DNA from 2 places in the Mesorhizobium sp. WSM4820 genome. Region 2 is predicted to be linked to the other one. Evidence: predicted binding sites of a transcription regulator. Region 2 holds the regulator's gene; the other holds the start of a gene.

Region 1 (9,878 bases), on a different contig from region 2:
CCCGGCGATCTTGTTGTGGAAGACCGCCCGGCGCCGAGCACACCACCGCCGGGCTGGGCGCTGGTCGCGGTCAGTCATGTCGGCATCTGCGGCACCGACTATCACATCTTCGAGGGCAAGCATCCGTTCCTCGCCTATCCCCGCGTCATGGGTCACGAGGTCTCCGGCACCGTGATCGAGGCCGGCGAAGGCGTCGATCTGGCCGTCGGCGACCCCGTGATCATCAATCCCTATCTCGCTTGCGGCAAATGCATCGCCTGCCGGCAAGGCAAGCCGAATTGCTGCGTCGGGATCGAAGTGCTCGGCGTCCACCGCGACGGCGCCATGTGCGAACGGATCCTGGTGCCGGCGCAAAATCTTTACCCGGCCAACGGCCTGTCGCTGGCCGATGCCGCCGCCGTCGAATTCCTGGCGATCGGGGCGCATGCCGTGCGGCGCTCGCTGGCTGATCCCGGCGCGCGCGCGCTGGTCATCGGCGCCGGGCCGATCGGCCTCGGCACAGCGCTGTTTGCCCGCATCGCCGGCCTCGACGTGACGCTGCTCGACATGAGTGCGGAGAGGCTGGGTTTTGCTGCAAGCGAACTCGGCTTCGCCACCCTCGACGGTTCGCGGCAGTCTGCGACCGATCTGGTGCGCGAGGCGACCAACGGCGAAGGTTTTGACGTGATTTTCGATGCCACCGGCAACACTCAGTCCGTGCAGTCGGCCTTCGCCCATGTCGCGCATGGCGGGACGCTGGTCCTGGTCAGCGTCGTCAAGGACGACATCGTCTTTTCCGATCCCGAATTCCACAAGCGCGAGATGACGCTGATCGGCAGCCGCAACGCTCTGCGCGCCGACTTCGACCATGTCGCCGCCTCGATCCGCGATGGTGCTGTGCCGCTGGAAAAGCTCGTCACCCATCGCACGACGCTTGGCGACACGCCGCGCGACCTCGCCCGCTGGGCGCACGAGAAATCGGGCCTGATCAAAGCTGTCATCCAGGTCGGATAAGACCGGACCTAAAGCGCCGATATCTTGAGCTCGACGCGCTCGGCCGGAAACCGCGTTTCGGCGAACTGGATCGGCTGGCCGTCCGGCGTGACGTTGACGGCGACCGTGACCAGCACGATGGCGCCGGGCTGCAGATCGAGATCGGCAAGGTCGGCGGCGTCGGCGTGGCGGGCCGACAGCACCGTCGATTGCCTGAGATAGTCACCGATGCCGAAACGCTGGAATGAGGCGGTCACCGATCCGGTTTCGGCCATGGCGGCATCGATGCCGGCGAAGAGAGCCGCATCGAACCAGCCGGTGGCACGCGAGACCGGTTGCCCATCGGCTTCGCCGCGTGTCTCGAGGCGTATTACAACAGAACCCCTGGCAAGCCCCAGCCCTTCGGCGACGCGCCGGCTGGCCGGCTCGACCGCCGATTCGAGCAGCACGCTGCGGCGCTCCGACGCCTGCCCTTGCAAGCCCTCGGAAAAGCGGGTGCGCGCGCCGATCGGATAGGACAGCCGCTTGCGCGACAGCACGAAGGTGCCGCGTCCCTGTTCGGCCCTGAGCACGCCATCCTGCACCAGTGCGGCGATGGCGCTGCGCACCGTATGGCGGTTGACGCCATAGCGCTCGGCCAGTGCAACTTCCGGTGGCAACGCAGCATTCTCGGCAAAGTCGCCAACGGCGATCGACTGCAGTATCTGGTCGGCGATCTGCCGCCACAGCGAGACGCCGCTGCGCCGCTCCAAGCTGCTGGCCATCTGCTGACCGATCATCTCTTTGCCCCGATCTTTTTCGCGCTGTCATCCATCCGTCATGGACACGCTTTAGAAAATAGCTATAATTTGTATAATTGTCTACATCATTATACAAATTTGGAAATAGAAGGAACAGCCGCCATGCGAGGACAGGAAGCGCGCGATCAGCAGCTTGAGCGCAAGGCCGTCATGGCGACGCTGGCGCAATCGACCGGCGACGATATCGTCCGCCTCTGGAACGAAGCCGGCCTGCCTTCGGAAGCAGAACTCCTGCGCGGCCCCGAAACCGGCCTGGTCACCGTGCGTGGCCGCATCGGCGGCGGCGGCGCGCCGTTCAACGTCGGCGAGGCGACGGTCACCCGCGCGACGGTGCGGCTTGCCTCGGGAGAGGTCGGCCACTGCTACGCGCTCGGCCGTGACAAGCAGAAAGCAAAACTGGCGGCGATCGCCGACGCGCTCTGGCAGGATCCCACAAGCCGCAACGAGGTCGAGAGCAAACTCATTGCCCCGCTGCAGGCCGCACTGGCCAGCGGACGTGAGCGGCGGCGCGCCGAGACGGCGGCAACGAAGGTCGATTTCTTCACCATGGTGCGCGGAGAAGACTGATGGACATCGCAACCCAGGCGATCGAGGGCGGCTTTGCCGATCCGGTGTTCGACGCCCAGACAGTGTTCCGCGCCGTGATGGACGCAATGGCGCGGCCGGGCACCCTGCAGCCTCTGCCGGTCTTTGCCCGCCCGCCGGCGCCGCTGTCGGCCACCGCAGGCGCCATCGCGCTGGCGCTGTGCGACAACGACACGCCGCTCTGGCTCGACCTCGTTTTGCAGGCCCCGGCAGCGATAAAATCCTGGCTCGGCTTCCACACCGGCGCGCCACTGGCCCACACGCCAGCCGATGCGCATTTCGCGCTGATCGCCACGCCGGCCGAGATGATGGCGCTCGACGGCTTTTCACAGGGCACCCAGGACTATCCCGACCGCTCGACGACGCTGATCCTGCAGGTCAGCGATCTTGTCTCAGGCGCCCCTCTGCTGCTCGAAGGTCCCGGCATCGAAACAACCGCGACAATCGCGCCGGCGCAAATGCCGCGCCACTTCGTCGAACAATGGAAGCAGAACAATCAGCGTTTTCCCCGTGGTGTCGACATTATCCTCGCCACCCCGGAAGGCGTTGCCTGCCTGCCGCGCACGACGCGCATCAAGACGATGGAGGCGTGATATGTATGTCGCAGTAAAAGGCGGTGAAGCGGCCATTGCCAACGCCCACGCCCTGCTCGACGACCGCCGCCGCGGCGACCGTTCCGTGCCGGCGCTGCGCCTCGACCAGATCGTCGAGCAGCTGGCGCTCGGCGTCGACCGGGTGATGAGCGAAGGTTCGCTCTACGATCGCGAATTGGCGGCGCTGGCCATCGTTCAGGCGCGCGGCGACATGATAGAGGCGATCTTCCTGGTTCGCGCCTATCGCACCACGCTGCCACGCTTCGGCTACACCAGGGCGATCGACACCGGGGCGATGCTGGTCGAGCGGCGCGTGTCGGCGACCTACAAGGATCTGCCCGGCGGCCAGCTGCTCGGCCCGACCTTCGACTACACGCATAGGTTGCTCGATCCCGAGCTTGCCGCCGGCGGCGATGTCGCCGAGCCGCTGCAGCGCGCCAGCGACGCGGAAGCCATGCCGCGCGTCTCCGCCATCCTCGCCCGCGAAGGCCTGATCGAGCCCGACGGCGACATGCCGCAGGACCATATCCCTGGCGACATCACCCGCGAGCCGCTGGAATTCCCGATGGCGCGCGACATCCGCCTGCAGGCGCTGTCACGCGGCGACGAGGGTTTTTTGCTGGCGCTCGGCTATTCCACCCAGCGCGGCTATGCCCGCAACCATCCCTTCGTCGGCGAGGTTCGCATCGGCGAGGTCGAGCTGGAACTCGACGTGCCGGAGCTGCCTTTCGCCGTACCGCTGGGTACTGCGCGTGTCACCGAGTGCCAGATGGTTAACCAGTTCAAGGGCTCGGCCAAGGCGCCGCCGCAATTCACCCGCGGCTACGGCCTCGTCTTCGGCCAGAGCGAGCGCAAGGCGATGGCCATGGCGCTCTGCGACCGCGCGCTTCGTGCAACCGAATTCGGCGAAGATGTCGTCGCCGCTGCCCAGTACGAGGAATTCGTCATCTCGCATTCCGACAATGTCCAGGCGACCGGCTTCGTCGAGCATCTGAAGCTGCCGCACTATGTCGACTTCCAGGCCGAGCTCGACCTGGTGCGCCGCATGCGCGCCGAGCATGACGCCCGCGAGAATGCCGGCAAGGTCGAAGAAAAAAGGGAGGCCGCGGAATGACCGCACAACCGACCGATATCGCAACCTACAACTTCGCCTATCTCGACGAGCAGACCAAGCGGATGATCCGCCGCGCGATCCTCAAGGGCATCGCCATTCCCGGCTATCAGGTGCCGTTCGCCTCGCGCGAAATGCCGATGCCCTATGGCTGGGGCACCGGTGGCGTCCAGGTTACCGCTTCGATCATCGGCCCCGACGATGTGCTGAAGGTCATCGACCAGGGCGCCGACGATACCACCAATGCGGTTTCGATCCGCGCCTTCTTCAAGAAGGTCGCAAATGTCGCCGTCACCACCGACACGGCGAAGGCGACCATAATCCAGACCCGCCACCGCATTCCCGAACATCCGCTGACCGCAGGACAGGTGCTGGTCTATCAGGTGCCGATTCCCGAGCCGCTGCGCTTCCTCGAGCCGCGCGAGACGGAAACGCGCAAAATGCATGCGCTGGAGGAATACGGCCTCATGCATGTAAAACTCTACGAAGACATCGCCAAGCACGGTCGCATCGCCACCACCTACGCCTATCCGGTCAAGGTCGAGGGTCGCTATGTGATGGACCCGTCGCCGACGCCGAAGTTCGATAACCCGAAAATGCACCGTTCGCCGGCCCTGCAACTGTTCGGTGCCGGCCGCGAAAAGCGCATCTATGCGCTGCCGCCTTTCACCGAGGTAGTCAGCCTCGACTTCGAGGACCATCCGTTCGAAGTGCAGACCTTCGACCAGCCCTGCGCACTGTGCGCGGCCGAGAACGTCTATCTCGACGAGGTCATCCTCGACGACCATGGTGGCCACATGTTCGTCTGCTCCGATACCGACCATTGCGAGAAGCGGCGCGAGCAAGGCCATCGCGGCCACCTTGCGCCCGAAACCCCTCCTGCCCTGGAAAAAAGGGAGCCGGCGCAATGAGCGACGAGCCGCTGCTGCGCGTTTCCGCGCTGTCCAAGTTCTACGGCTCGCGCATTGGTTGCGAGAACGTCAGCTTCGACCTGTGGCCGGGCGAGGTGCTGGCAGTGGTCGGCGAATCCGGATCCGGCAAGACGACGCTGCTCAACTGCCTGTCGACCAGATTGCTGCCGAGCTCCGGCACCGCCAGCTACCGCATGCGCGACGGCCAGTTCCGCGAGCTTTACCGCATGAGCGAGGCCGAGCGCCGCTTCCTGATGCGCACCGACTGGGGTTTTGTCCATCAGAACCCCGCCGACGGGCTGCGCATGACGGTTTCGGCCGGCGCCAATGTCGGCGAGCGGTTGATGGCGGTCGGCGATCGCCACTATGGCAAAATCCGCGCTACCGCCGTCGACTGGCTGTCGCGCGTAGAGATCGACGAGGACCGTATCGACGACGAACCGCGCGCCTTTTCCGGCGGCATGCGCCAGCGCCTGCAGATCGCCCGCAACCTCGTCACCGGGCCGCGGCTGGTGTTCATGGACGAGCCGACCGGCGGCCTCGACGTCTCGGTGCAGGCGCGCCTGCTCGACCTGTTGCGCGGCCTGGTCACCGATCTCGGCCTGGCGGCGATCGTCGTCACCCACGACCTTGCGGTGGCGCGTCTGCTGTCGCAACGCATGATGGTGATGAAGGACGGCCGCGTCGTCGAAAGCGGCCTCACCGACCGCGTGCTTGACGATCCCCGCGCGCCCTACACCCAGCTTCTCGTTTCTTCCATTCTGCAGGTGTGATCATGGCAACCCCGCTCGTCGTCTCCGATGTCGCCAAGAGCTTCACCATGCATCTGCGCGACGGCATCAGATTGCCGGTCGTCGCCGGCGTGTCGTTCTCGATCAGGAGCGGCGAATGCGCCGTGCTCGGCGGCCCCTCCGGCGCCGGCAAGAGCTCGATCCTGAAGATGCTCTACGGCAACTATGCCGTCGATGCAGGCCAGATCATCGTCCAGCACGAGGACGGGCTCATCGATCTGGCGACGGCCAGCCCACGCACCGTGCTTGCCGTGCGCCGGCTCACGATCGGCTATGTCAGCCAGTTCCTGCGCACCGTGCCGCGCGTCTCGGCGCTGGATGTCGTCGCCGAACCGCTGGTCGAGCGCGGCCAGGACCGCGAGGTCGCGCGCGGCAAGGCACGCGCCTTGCTGGCGCAACTCAACCTGCCGGAAAAGCTCTGGGCACTGCCGCCGGCGACCTTTTCCGGCGGCGAGCAGCAGCGCGTCAACATCGCGCGCGGCTTCATCACCGACCACCCGATCCTGCTGCTCGACGAGCCGACAGCCTCGCTCGACGCCAGCAACCGCGACGTGGTGATTGCGCTGATCGCGGCCAAGAAGGCGGCCGGCGTCGCCCTGCTTGGCATCTTCCACGATCACGATGTGCGCGAGGCAGTGGCCGACCGCGTCATCGACGTGACCGCTTTTGCCGCCGGGAAAATCGCCGCATGACCAGAAAACTGTCGGAAACGCCGCTGGTCCACGAAACGGCGGAAGTCGACAACTCGACGCTCGGCCGCTGGACCGAGATCGCCGAACGCTGCCGGCTTTCGGAAAGTACGCTCGGTGACTATTCCTACATGATGCAGGACTGCAGCGCCTGGTGCGCGACGATCGGCAAATTCGCCAACATCGCCGCCAGCGTGCGCATCAATGCCACCAACCATCCGACCTGGCGGCCGACGCTGCACCATTTCACCTATCGCGCCTCTGACTATTGGGACGACGCCGAGCACGAGAGCGAATTCTTTGCCCAGCGCCGCGCCAAACGGGTCACCATCGGCCACGACACCTGGCTTGGTCACGGCTCGACCATCCTGCCCGGCGTCAGCGTCGGCGACGGCGCAGCGGTCGGCGCCGGCGCCGTGGTGTCGAAGGACGTCGCGCCCTACACCATCGTCGGCGGCGTGCCGGCCAAACCGATCCGCGAACGCTTCGACCGCCGCACGGCGGAACGCTATCAGGCGCTTGCCTGGTGGGATTGGGACCATGCCCGCCTGCGCGCCGCGCTCGACGATTTTCGCGCGCTTTCGGCGGAAGCATTTCTGGAAAAATACGGCGGTTAGTGAATGGTGAATGGTCAATAGTGAATGGCGGCAGGGAAGCCGTTCTTGTCACCATTCACCATTCACTTGATCGAACCGCGTCCGCCGGCTCGCCCCTTCCAGGCTGTGGATGGTAACAAAACTGACATCAATCCGACACCGCGGTTTCACGCGGCTGCGCTAGCCAAGGTTAACAGACCTTCGAAACGCGACTGGACTGGAACCGGCCTATGTCAGCAACCTCAGCCACGCTCGAAATCCGCGGCGTCACCCGCCGGTTTGGCAGGAACACCGCCGTCAGCAATGTCGACATCTCGATCCCGCACGGCCAGATGGTCGGCATCATCGGCCGCTCGGGTGCCGGCAAGTCGACGCTTTTGCGCATGATCAACCGCCTCATCGATCCCAGCCAGGGCTCGATTTTCTTTGACGGCGCCGAAGTCTCGAGCCTGCGCGGTTCGCTGCTCAGGCGCTGGCAGCGCGATTGCGCCATGATCTTTCAGCAATTCAACCTAGTGCCGCGTCTCGACGTGCTGACCAATGTACTGCTCGGCCGGCTCAATCACCGCTCGACCGTTGTCAATCTGCTCGGTGTCTTCTCCCGCGAGGAACGGGCCGAGGCGATCGCGGCGCTCGAGCGTCTCGACATCGCCGGCACGGCGCTTCAGCCGGCCGGCACCTTGTCCGGCGGCCAGCAGCAGCGCGTCGCGATTGCCCGCGCCATGATGCAGCAGCCGAAAGTCATCCTCGCCGACGAGCCGATCGCCTCGCTCGACCCGCTCAACGCCAAGGTGGTGATGGATTCGCTGCAGGACATCAATCTGCGCGAGGGCCTCACCGTGGTCACCAATCTGCACACGCTGGATACCGCGCGCAACTATTGCAACCGCATCATCGGCATGGCCGCCGGCAAGGTGGTGTTCGACGGCCCGCCCGAAGAGCTCAATCGGGAGGCTGTGCGCATGGTCTATGGCGCCGACAGCAATGGCGGCGAAATCTCCGAGGCGATCACCTCGACCAGCGTCACCATCAAGCAAAAAATCGTCGCATCCGCCGGACCGCTCGAGCCCGCATTTCCCGGCTACTAGGTCGACGATCCGGCAAGTGGATACCGGTATACGAGTATACGAAAGCAGACGACGAAAGAGCGCCTGGACCGCCAGTACGCGCATCAAGGCCGGGCATAACAAAGCGCCGTCAAAATTCGAACGCTGCCGGCGCGATGCCGGAACCAACAGGAGAGACGCGAAATGTTTAGAAAAATACTTTTCGGTGCCGTTTCCATCCTCGCCATGGCGGTGGGCGCGGTTCAGGCACAGGATCTGAAGGAATTCCGCGTCGGCATTCTGGGCGGCGAGAACGAAGCCGACCGCCTGCGCAACTACCAGTGCTTCGCCGACCACATCAAGCAAGTCCTCGGCGTCGAAAAAGTTTCGCTGTTCCCGGCCGCCGACTACGACGGCGTCATCCAGGGCCTGCTCGGCGGCACGCTCGACTTTGCCGAGCTCGGCGCTTCGGCCTATGCCAAGGTCTATCTCGAAAACAAGGACGCGGTTCAACCGATCCTGACGACGATCCAGACCGACGGCTCGACCGGCTACCGTGCGGTCATGGTTGCGCGTGCTGATTCCGGCATCAAGACGCTCGCCGACATGAAGGGTAAGAAGCTCGGTTTCGCCGATCCCGATTCGACTTCTGGTTACCTGATCCCGGTCACGTCACTGCCCAAGGACATCGGCATGGATGTGAAGAGCTACTTCGCGTCGACCGGTTTCGGCGGCGGCCATGAACAGCTTGTCCTTGAAGTCCTGAAGGGCACGTTCGATGCCGGCACCACCTGGGCCTCCGGCGTCGGCGACTTCAACGACGGCTACAGCTCGGGCAATCTGCGCAAGATGGTCGACAAGGGCGTCCTCAAGATGGATGACCTCGTCGAACTGTGGCAGTCGCCGCTGATCCCGAACGGCCCGCTGGTATTGCGTACGTCGATCGACGCCGGCGCCAGGCAGAAGATCACCGATTTCCTGACCAAGCTTCCGGAAACCGATCCGGCCTGTTTCTCGGCGATACAAGGCGGCGATTACAAGGGCTATTCACCGGTCACCCCAGAATTCTACCAGCCGATCATCGACGCCCGTAAGGCGAAGATCGGCTCTTAAGCAAACTGCCACAACGCCGCCGGGGCCACGTGCCGCCGGCGGCGTTGCCGCATCAGGGGCCGGGGATCTAGCGATGAGTGCGACCGAAATTTACCGCGCGCCCGCGCTTTCACCGGAGGGAGCCACCGTCGAGCGACACTGGCGCGATCTCGCCGCCCGCCGGCGCCTTTACACGATCGGCGGCCTGGTTTTGCTGTTTCTTGCACTCTCTGGCTCGCTCTGGTTTGCCAACGAAACCAACGCCGGAAAGTTCTTCGACCGCCTTCCCTACGTCGCCGACTTTTTCGCCGAATTGAAGCCGCGCGACTGGTTCGACCCGGTGCGCGCACTGTTCGACCTGCCGTCCCCCTATGACGACGGCAGCCTCAAGTTCGACTACCCGGAGGGCCGGGTCTACCTCACCCAGAGCATCTACATTCCGGAGTATTTCCACCGGATGGTCGAGACGCTGAACATCGCCCTGTTTTCGACGCTGGTGGGCGCCACATTCGGCTTCCTGCTCTGCTTCTTCGCCGCAGGCAATATCACGGCCAGCCGCTGGCTCCGTTTCTTCACGCGCCGCTTCCTTGAAATCGTCCGCGCCTTTCCGGAAATTGTCATTGCCGGCTTTTTCCTGGCGATTTTCTCGCTAGGGCCGATTCCTGCGATCATTGCGGTCAGCATCCATACCG
Region 2 (9,878 bases):
AGCATCAGGTGACGGCGTTGATCGGCCCATCGGGCTGCGGCAAGTCGACGTTCCTGCGTTGCCTGAACCGAATGAACGACACCATCGATATCGCGCGGGTGAGCGGCAAGATCACGCTCGACGGCGAGGATGTCTACGACCCGAAAATCGATGTCGTCGAGCTGCGAGCTCGCGTCGGCATGGTGTTCCAGAAGCCGAACCCGTTTCCGAAGTCGATCTACGAAAACGTCGCCTACGGTCCGCGCATTCACGGCCTGGCCAGGACCAAGGCCGAGTTGGACGGCATCGTCGAATCGAGCCTGAAGAAGGCCGGCCTGTTCAACGAGGTCAAGGATCGCCTGCTCGAGTCGGGTACCGGCCTGTCCGGCGGACAGCAGCAGCGCCTGTGCATTGCGCGCGCCATCGCCGTGTCGCCGGAAGTGATCCTGATGGACGAGCCCTGTTCGGCGCTCGATCCGATCGCCACCGCCCGCGTCGAGGAACTGATCGACGAACTGCGCCAGAACTATACGATCGTCATCGTCACCCATTCGATGCAGCAGGCGGCGCGCGTGTCGCAACGCACGGCGATGTTCCATCTCGGCTATCTGGTCGAGGAGGGCGCGACCGACAAGATGTTCACCAACCCCGACGACAAGCGCACCCAGGACTACATCACCGGCCGGTTCGGCTGAGCGGTCCGGCGAATTTCGAACACGAGGACAGCACCATGGGTGAACACACCGTCGCATCTTTCGACGAGGAACTGGAGCACATCGACCGGCTGATCCGCGACATGGACGAGCTCGCCGCCGCAATGGTAGCGGCCTCGATCCGCGCGCTGCTTGCGTCGGACAATGCGATGGCGCAGCGCGTTGTCTCGGACGACGCCATCATGGATGCGCGGCAGCGCGAACTCGATGACAGCGCCATCACGCTGATCGCCAAGCGGCAGCCGATGGCGCAGGATCTGCGCGCCGTGGTTGGCGCAATCCGCATGGCTGGCGATCTCGAGCGCATCGGCGATCTGGCCAAGAACATAGCCAAACGGGTCAGCGCAGTCGGGCAGAGCGCGACGCCGCGTAATCTGTCGCACGGTATTGACGCGATGGCGGATCTCGTTCTTGTGCAGCTGCGCGGCGTGGTCGAGCACTATGTGTCGCGCGATGCCGGCGCGTTGAAGGAACTGCGCGCCGACGACCAGAAGATCGACGTGAAATACACGGCGGTTTTTCGCGAGCTCCTGACCTACATGATGGAGGATCCGCGCAACATCACCGCCTGCACGCACCTTCTGTTCTGCGCCAAGAATCTCGAGCGTATCGGCGATCACGTCACCAACATCGCCGAAAACGCCTACTTTGTCGTGACCGGGCAGCAATTGCCGGCGGATCGCCCGAAGCTCGACGAAACGACGATGTCGGCGCCGGCGACATGACAGGAGTGACCGGCCGATGATCGCGCCGCGCATCATGGTGGTGGAGGATGAAGAGCCGCTGGGCGTCCTCCTCCGTTACAATCTGGAATCCGAAGGCTATCAGGTCGAGGTGGTGACGCGCGGCGACGAGGCCGAAATCCGGCTGCAGGAAAACGTGCCCGATCTTTTGGTGCTCGACTGGATGGTGCCGGCGGTTTCCGGCATCGAGCTTTGCCGGCGGCTTCGGGTGCGCCCCGAAACCGAGCGGCTGCCGATCATCATGCTGACCGCGCGCGGCGAGGAGAGCGACCGGGTGCGCGGCCTTTCGACCGGAGCCGACGACTATCTGGTCAAGCCGTTCTCGACACCGGAATTCATGGCCAGGGTCAAGGCGCTGCTGCGCCGCGCCAAGCCGGAAGTGCTGTCCAGCGTGCTCAAGGTCGGCGACATCATGCTCGATCGTGAATCGCACCGGGTCTATCGCAAGAAGAGCGAGATCCGGCTCGGGCCGACCGAATTCCGGCTGCTCGAATTCATGATGCGGCACCCGGGTCGGGTCTTCTCGCGCAGCCAGTTGCTCGACAATGTCTGGGGCGAGACGATCTACATCGACGAGCGCACTGTGGACGTCCATGTCGGCCGGTTGCGCAAGGCGGTCAACAATGGTCGCATGCCCGATGTCATCCGCACCATCCGCGGCGCCGGCTATGCGATCAGGGAAGACTAGCTGATACCTGCGCTTCCGGCGTACCCCAAAGTACGCTCCGCTCCGGATCTCGGAACCCACCATTCTCGACTCGGCCTGACCTGAATCTCAACACACCCCAAGTCGCGACCCGGGAATCCCTGCCTTCGGATTCAAGCCACGTTCTTTCCGACCGAGCCGGCTCGTGCCTGGATGCTCGGCGCGAAAATCTCCTGATCGACGAAGCTCAGCGCCCGCATGGCGCAGCCTTCGCGGATCAGCGGCAACTCATTCGGCTCGGTGTCGAAGGAAATCGAACCCGAATGCTGGCCGCCGGCGGTCTGGGCGATGGCCTCGCGCAGCGCCGGCTCGATCAGGTCGAAGGCGGCAGCGCTGGCGCCGACCATGGCCACCGGCGCCGGATCGATCAGCGCAAACAGGCTGCCGAGCCCGAAGCCGAGCGCCTCGCCGGCCTTGCGGTAGGCTTCGCGCTCCGGTCCGTCCGTCTCGCGCGCCCGGGCCGCCAGTGCCCGCATCTCGGCGTCGCTGACATCGGCGACCGGCTCTGCGTTCTCGCTCAACAGCCTTGCGTTGCGCCAGATGGCGTAGTTGCCGGCATAAGCCTCGACGCAGCCGCGCCGCCCGCAGCGGCAAAGCGCGCCGCCCGGCCGATGGATCATGTGGCCGAATTCGCCGCCCGAGGAGTGGGTGCCGGTGAACAGCTCGCCCTTCAGCACCAGCCCCATACCGATGCCGTGCGAGAGCAGGATGGCGATGAAATCATCGCGGTAGCGATCCGGGTGGCGCCAGCGCAGCGCCACGGCCATCATGTTGCAGTCGTTCTCCATGATGGCCGGGATGCCGAACTCGCGTTCCAGAATGTCGGCGAAGGCGATGTTCGTCTGCGGCGTGATCGGCGACCACAACATGGCGCGCGCATGGGAATCGGTGATGCCCTGGATTGCCAGCGCGATGCGGGCGACGCTTTGGACATCGAGGTCGGGATCTTCGAGCCGGCGTCGGACGATGGCGACACATTCGCCGATCAGCGCGTCGCGCGACATGGTCAGCGTGTCCAGCCGGCGCTGGTCCTCGGCGACCACTTGTCCGGCATAATCGATGACGGCGACCGACAGGAAATTCAGCGACAACACGACGGCCAACACCGCAGCGGCTTGCGGATTGAGGCTGAGGCCGACCTGCGGCCGGCCGCGTTTCAGCGAAACCGTCTCGCTCGCCTTGCTCTCGGCCAGGATGCCTTCCTGGATCAGGTCGGCAGAGATCGCCGATATGGTCGAATGGCTGAGGCCGGTGGTCGCGGCGATCTCGGTCCGCGACGGCTGGCCTGCCCGGCGCACGGCCGAAATCACCATCGCCCGGTTGCGCCGGCGCAGATCGTCATGACGGATTCCCACCGACATTTTTGTTTCCTCCTCACCGCCGCGGCCGCTCATGAATCGGAAGCCGTCGGTAATGTCCGACAAATACTGGCAGAAGCAGAAGGGGCTGTCATTATTTATTCCGAGCCTCGAAAAAAAGACCGACAGGACGTCAAAATCCATCAGAATTGGTGTTGACAGTGCTTCGGCGTTGGACCAGTATTTTTTCGAGGCTCGAAAAAATAGGAGCCTTTGTGCCGGCCTTCGGGCCAGTTGGTCGCGCCCTACGCGGCGCAGGGAGGAATATCATGAAGAGATTCGCAGCCGCCATTCTGGCGGGGGTCGCCATGTCGCTGACGCTCGCGTCGGCCGCGCAGGCCAAGGATAAGGTCATTGGCGTTTCGTGGTCGAACTTCCAGGAAGAGCGTTGGAAGACCGACGAAGCCGCCATGAAGGCGGCGATCGAGGCCGCCGGCGACAAATATATTTCCGCTGACGCACAGTCCAATCCCGGCAAGCAGCTGACCGACGTCGAGAGCCTGATCTCGCAGGGCGCCAACGCGCTGATCATCCTTGCGCAGGATGCCTCGGCCATCGGTCCGGCGGTGCAGAAGGCGCTGGACGAAGGCATTCCGGTCGTCGGCTATGACCGGCTGATCGAGAACAAGGACGTTTTTTATCTGACCTTTGACAACCAGGAAGTCGGCCGCATGCAGGCCCGCGAAGTGTTCAAGGTGGCGCCGGAAGGCAATTACGTCTTCATCAAGGGCTCGGGCGCCGACCCGAATGCCGATTTCCTATTCGCCGGCTCCATGGAAGTGCTCAAGGATGCCATCGACAGCGGCAAGATCAAGAATGTCGGCGAGGCTTATACGGACGGCTGGCTCCCCGCCAACGCCCAGAAGAACATGGAACAGTTCCTGACCGCCAACGACAACAAGGTCGATGCGGTGGTTGCCGCCAATGACGGCACCGCCGGTGGCGTCGTCGCGGCGCTGACGGCGCAAGGCCTGGCCGGATCCGTCCCGGTTTCGGGCCAGGACGGCGACCATGCCGCGCTGAACCGCATCGCGCTCGGCACGCAGACCGTCTCGGTGTGGAAAGACGCGCGCGAGCTCGGCAAGAACGCTGCCGAGATCGCCTCGCAGCTGGCCGACGGCAAGCCGATGACAGATATTGCCGGCGTCAAGGACTTCACCACGCCCGGCGGCAATGTCGTCAAGTCGCTGTTCCTGACGCCGATTGCCATCACCAGGGACAATCTCAACGTCGTCATCGACGCCGGCTGGATCAAGCAGGAAGAGGTCTGCGCCGGCGTGGCGGCGGGCACCGTCTCGGTCTGCAACTGATCCGCCTTCGCCAAAAAACCTGAGACGCCGCGGTTTCAGGCCGCGGCGTTTTTTTCAAAAGAGTTGTTTTCCCGCGTCTCGCGGGTAACGTTTATGCTGCTTCCGGCATCCGCGGCAGACGGCAACGGTGGGAGGACATCATGACCGACACGACTTCCAACACGCCGGCTGCCGATCGGGCGCGGGAATCCGAGCTCAGCCCTTTCGGCCGTTTCCTCAAGGCAACCGAGCTCGACATTCGCATGCTCGGCATGGTCGGCGCGCTGCTGATCATCTGGGTTGGGATCCACATCCTGTCGGGTGGGCTTTTCCTCACGCCGCGCAATCTCTGGAACCTGTCAGTGCAGACTTCCTCGGTCGCGATCATGGCGACCGGCATGGTGCTGGTCATCGTGATGCGCAACATCGATCTTTCGGTCGGCTCCGTCGAAGGCGTGATCGGCATGGTGATGGGCGTTGCGCAGGCAGAATTCCTCATCCGCGTCATGGGATTCCAGCTTGGAAATCCCTGGATATGGGTCATCGCACTGGCTGCCGGCGTGGCGCTCGGCCTCATCATCGGCGCGCTTCAGGGTTTTATCATCGCCTATCTCGAGGTTCCGGCCTTCATCGTGACGCTGGGCGGCCTGCTGATCTGGCGCGGCATGGCGTGGCTGATGACGAGCGGGCGCACCGTCGCGCCGCTCGATGCCACCTTCCAGCTGATGGGTGGCGGGCCGCGTGGCTCGATCGGGGCGACCGCAAGCTGGTTCGTCGGCATTCTCGCCTGTGTGGCTGTCGCCTTGATGCTGCTCAACGGCCGGTCGCAGCGCAAGCGCTTCAGGTTTCCGCTGCGCCCGGTCTGGGCGGAGAGCCTGCTTGGTGTTGTCGCCTGCGCCGCCATCCTCGGCGCCGTCTGGATCGCCAATTCCTATCCGTGGCCGATCGGCATCGTTCGCCAATACGCCCAGCGGACCGGCATCACCATCCCCGAAGGCGGGCTGTTCATTGCCCATGGCATCGCCATACCGGTGCTGATCGCGGTCGCAGTCGGCATCGTCATGACCTTCATCACCCGGCGCACCCGTTTCGGCCGCTACGTCTTTGCCATTGGCGGCAACCCGGAAGCGGCGGAACTCGCCGGCATCAACACGCGCTGGGTGACCATGAAAGTGTTCATGATCATGGGCGTTCTGGCCGCGATCAGCGCGGCAATTGCTTCGGCCCGCCTCAATGCGGCGACCAATGCGCTGGGCACGCTGGACGAGCTCTTGGTCATCGCAGCAGCCGTCATCGGCGGCACGTCGCTGGCCGGCGGCTCCGGCACGGTGCTCGGTGCCATGCTGGGCGCGCTTCTGATGCAGTCGCTGCAGTCCGGCATGGTGTTGCTCGGCATCGATTCACCGCTTCAGAGCGTCGTCGTCGGCGCCGTGCTGGTCGTCGCCGTCTGGCTCGACACCGTCTACCGCAAGCGGGTCTGAGCATGATCCCGAGCCAAAGGTCCGGATCAGCGAAAAGTGGACATCCGTTTCGGTCCAGCATCATGCTCGGCGAAACTATAAAGAGGAACGATCATGGCTGACACGACTGCTCCCACGCCACTGATCGATATGCGCAACATCTCGATTGCCTTCGGCGGTATTCGCGCCGTCGACGATGCATCGATCGACCTGTTCCCGGGCGAGGTCGTGGCGCTGCTCGGCCACAACGGTGCGGGAAAGTCGACGCTGATCAAGATCCTGTCCGGCGCCTACAAGCGCGATTCGGGCCAGATCTTCGTCAATGGCGAGGAGGCTTCGATCGCCAATCCGCGCGACGCCAAGAAATACGGCATCGAGACGATCTACCAGACGCTGGCGCTCGCCGACAATGTCGACGCCGCCGCCAACCTGTTCCTCGGCCGCGAGCTGATGACCGGCTGGGGCACGCTCGACGATGGCGCCATGGAGGCCGAGGCGCGCAAGGTGATGGGCAGGCTCAATCCCCGCTTCCAGCGCTTCAAGGAGCCGGTGGTCAAGCTTTCGGGCGGCCAGCGGCAGTCGGTGGCGATCGCGCGCGCCATCCTGTTCAACGCCCGCATCCTGATCATGGATGAGCCGACGGCGGCACTGGGACCGCAGGAAACCGCGCAGGTCGGCGAACTGGTCATGCAGCTCAAGGCCGACGGCATCGGCATCTTCCTGATCAGCCATGACATCCACGATGTGTTCGAGCTTGCCGACCGCGTCTGCGTCATGAAGAATGGCCGGGTCGTCGGCACGGCGCGCACCGGCGACGTGAGCCAGGACGAGGTGCTCGGCATGATCATTCTGGGCAAGTGTCCGCCAGGCGCCATTCCGGGACCGGGCGCGCTGAAGATCGCCGCCTGAAGCGTCAAATACCTGTCATGTGATATGCCAGCCGTCATGATGGTTTGGCCGCGCCATTGTGTTGCCACGGGGACTTGCCCATAAGATGGGGAACCATGGGTCGCAGCAGCAACTTGAAGAAATTCTTCCCGATCGTCGCTTTCATCGCCGTTGCGCTGATCAGCCTGACAATGGCGGGATTCGCCTATTTCGCCACGCAAGAAGCAGCGCGCATCAAATTCGAGGCGACGGCGGACGACGCCCTCAACCGGATCGATAGCCGCATCGACCTGCATCTGTCGATGCTGCGATCGACACACGCACTGTTCGAGGCTCGCAATGGTGACATTTCGCGGAGCGAGTTCAAGGCGTTCTTCGATGCGCTGGGTATCAACGACAATTTCGCCGGCCTGCGCGGCATCGGCTTTCTCCGGCTGGTGAGAGCCGGCGACGAGGCAGCGGTCGAGCGTGCCATCCAGCACGACTATGGCGTCAGCGATGCGATCTATCCGGCCACGACAACGCTGCCATGGCGTGCGCCCATCACGCTGTTCGAGCCACTGGATCCTTCCAATCAATCCGGCATCGGCTACGACATGTTCACCGAACCGGTGCGGCGCGAGGCGATCGAAAGGGCGATGGCCGACAATCAGCAGCACGCAAGCGGGCGCGTGCAGCTAGGCCAGGAAACAGGTGCTGCGCAGACCTTCACCGGCTTCCTGGTTTTCGTGCGGCTCAACATCGAAACCGCGGCGGACGGCATCGATGCGTCGAGATCGTCGACAACAGGCTTTCTCTATGCGGCGTTCCGCGCCCGCGACCTGTTCCAGACCGCGCTCAGCCGGACGCCGCTGCTGCCGGTCAACATCGAAATCTATGACGGCAAGGTGGATGCCGACCATCTTTTGTTCCAGTCGGAAACGCCGCCGGCGTCGAGCTTCGGCGACAGGTTGCTGGTTTCTCGCGAACTCACCATCGCCGGACGTCCATGGACGGTCCTGTTCAGGCCGACAAGCGCCTTCTCGCAACCTTCCTCGCGCGCCATTCCGGTGATGCTCGGCCTGTTCGGACTGCTGCTCGCCGGAACGATCGCGCTGGTGGCCCGATATCAGGAGCGGGCCTATGACGCGGTTTCGCTGCTTCATGAGACGACGGAAAAAAGCCTGCTCGAAAAAGACCTGATGCTGCAGGAGATGAAGCACCGCATCAAGAACTCGATCACGCGGGTGCTGGCGATCGCGCGCCAGACGGCGTCGCACGCCACCGACGTCCACGAGTTCTCGTCTTCTTTTTCGGCCCGGCTGCAAGCGATGGCGGCGTCCCAGGACATGCTGACGCGCTCGCGCTGGCAGAAGGCCGATCTTGGCGATCTCTTGCGCATCGAGCTTGGCCAGGTGTTCGGCAAGGAGCTTCCCGACGGGATATTGTCGGGGCCAGAGGTGTTGCTCGACGAGACGACAACGCAGGCGCTCGGCCTGACCTTTCACGAACTGGCGACGAACGCGCTAAAATATGGCGAAACCGGCAATTCGGCCATTACCAGGAACGGCGACTGGTCGCTCAAGGTCGACTGGTCGGTCGAAGGCAGCAGGAGCGACCGGACGCTGGTCCTCAACTGGCGCGAAGCCGGCCAGAAGAAACTCGAGCCACCTGTCAAAACCGGTTTCGGCACCAAGCTAATCGATCTGAACGTGACGCGCGAATTGCGCGGTACGATCAATCGCGATTTTCACGATAGCGGGCTGAGGGTGGAAATCAGGATCCCGCTGTCGGACTGAAAGGCTGCCGCAAACCGAACGTTTTCGAAGTCGCCCAAATGCAGCGCCCCAAATAAACCGGCCAAGTAAACAGAGACCGGCTCGTCCGGTCTCCGCGTCCAATGCCTCTTGCGTTTGAAACGGATCAGCAGCGCGCCGTAAACAGACGGCCACGGTTGTCGCGGTACTGGCAATAGCCATTGCGCAGGTTGCGCACCAGCAGGCCGGTACCGGCACCGATGGCTGCGCCCACCAGCGCACCCTTGCCGCCGTCAATCAGGCCGCCGGCCAGAGCGCCGACACCGGCGCCGACGCCGACATCCTGTTCGGTGGTGCTGCAACCGCTGACCGCGATTGCGGCAACCATGGCAATAATCATCTTCCGCATAGGGTCACTCCTCGCCTTTGTCCTCACTTGTAGCTCCGCCCGTCATTTATCACGCGAAAAAGCGTTTTGCCCTGCTCGATTTCATTGTTGGCTAAGAGAATCTTTTTCGGGGCGCGCGCCGCTCGAGGCGAGCTCGAGGTCGGAAATCTCCACGGAAGCGTCGAGCGTGCCGTCCGGGCGCACGTTCCAGACGATCTGGTCGTAATCATCCTCAAGTGCCGGATCGACGGAAAGGCATTTGGCAATGATGCGCGGAGCCTGACCCTGCACATCGCCCATGGCAAACGGACGCGCGGCGGTGCACTCCTGAGCGGTTTCGAAAACGCTCACCGATACGGGCAGTTCGCGGCACTCGGTCATCGTGTTCGAACAGCCGATGACCAACAGCACGGCAGCGATATGTTCCATGGCGACGGTCCTCCCGCCATAGAACGGGCCACATCCGCCAAAGTTCCGGTGATGCGGGCTGGCGCGACCATGGAGGACAAGCCGACATCAGGCAAGCCCAAGCCGTCGGCCACTTGCGACCGACGCTTTGCTTCAAATTGTTATCGCAAACCGCTGCACACCCCCGGTTCAAGCCCGAGGGCATGCTTT

What was found. Region 2 encodes PhoB, which activates phosphate uptake and scavenging genes when phosphate is short. Its sites were predicted from a motif close to TGTCATNNANCTGTCAT; they were not measured.
Region 1: phnF (phosphonate metabolism transcriptional regulator PhnF) is a predicted target of PhoB. The motif match lies at 1,777-1,793, and genes of this name have one in related genera.

The regions. Positions count from the first base shown of each region.
Region 1 covers NZ_JBVVQN010000011.1:169,615-179,492, forward strand. The annotation lists gene AC0L2R_RS19250 (zinc-binding alcohol dehydrogenase family protein) at 1-993, shown strand, start outside; gene phnF (phosphonate metabolism transcriptional regulator PhnF) at 1,002-1,751, opposite strand; gene phnG (phosphonate C-P lyase system protein PhnG) at 1,875-2,339, shown strand; gene phnH (phosphonate C-P lyase system protein PhnH) at 2,339-2,950, shown strand; gene AC0L2R_RS19270 (carbon-phosphorus lyase complex subunit) at 2,952-4,064, shown strand; gene AC0L2R_RS19275 (alpha-D-ribose 1-methylphosphonate 5-phosphate C-P-lyase PhnJ) at 4,061-4,972, shown strand; gene phnK (phosphonate C-P lyase system protein PhnK) at 4,969-5,745, shown strand; gene phnL (phosphonate C-P lyase system protein PhnL) at 5,748-6,455, shown strand; gene AC0L2R_RS19290 (DapH/DapD/GlmU-related protein) at 6,452-7,069, shown strand; gene phnC (phosphonate ABC transporter ATP-binding protein) at 7,279-8,136, shown strand; gene phnD (phosphonate ABC transporter substrate-binding protein) at 8,299-9,207, shown strand; gene phnE (phosphonate ABC transporter, permease protein PhnE) at 9,281-9,878, shown strand, end outside.
Region 2 covers NZ_JBVVQN010000018.1:350-10,227, reverse strand. The annotation lists gene pstB (phosphate ABC transporter ATP-binding protein PstB) at 1-674, shown strand, start outside; gene phoU (phosphate signaling complex protein PhoU) at 710-1,417, shown strand; gene phoB (phosphate regulon transcriptional regulator PhoB) at 1,434-2,123, shown strand; gene AC0L2R_RS25255 (ROK family protein) at 2,255-3,502, opposite strand; gene xylF (D-xylose ABC transporter substrate-binding protein) at 3,769-4,809, shown strand; gene AC0L2R_RS25245 (sugar ABC transporter permease) at 4,950-6,269, shown strand; gene AC0L2R_RS25240 (ATP-binding cassette domain-containing protein) at 6,363-7,157, shown strand; gene AC0L2R_RS25235 (CHASE domain-containing protein) at 7,271-8,914, shown strand; gene AC0L2R_RS25230 (YMGG-like glycine zipper-containing protein) at 9,039-9,281, opposite strand; gene AC0L2R_RS25225 (hypothetical protein) at 9,363-9,689, opposite strand.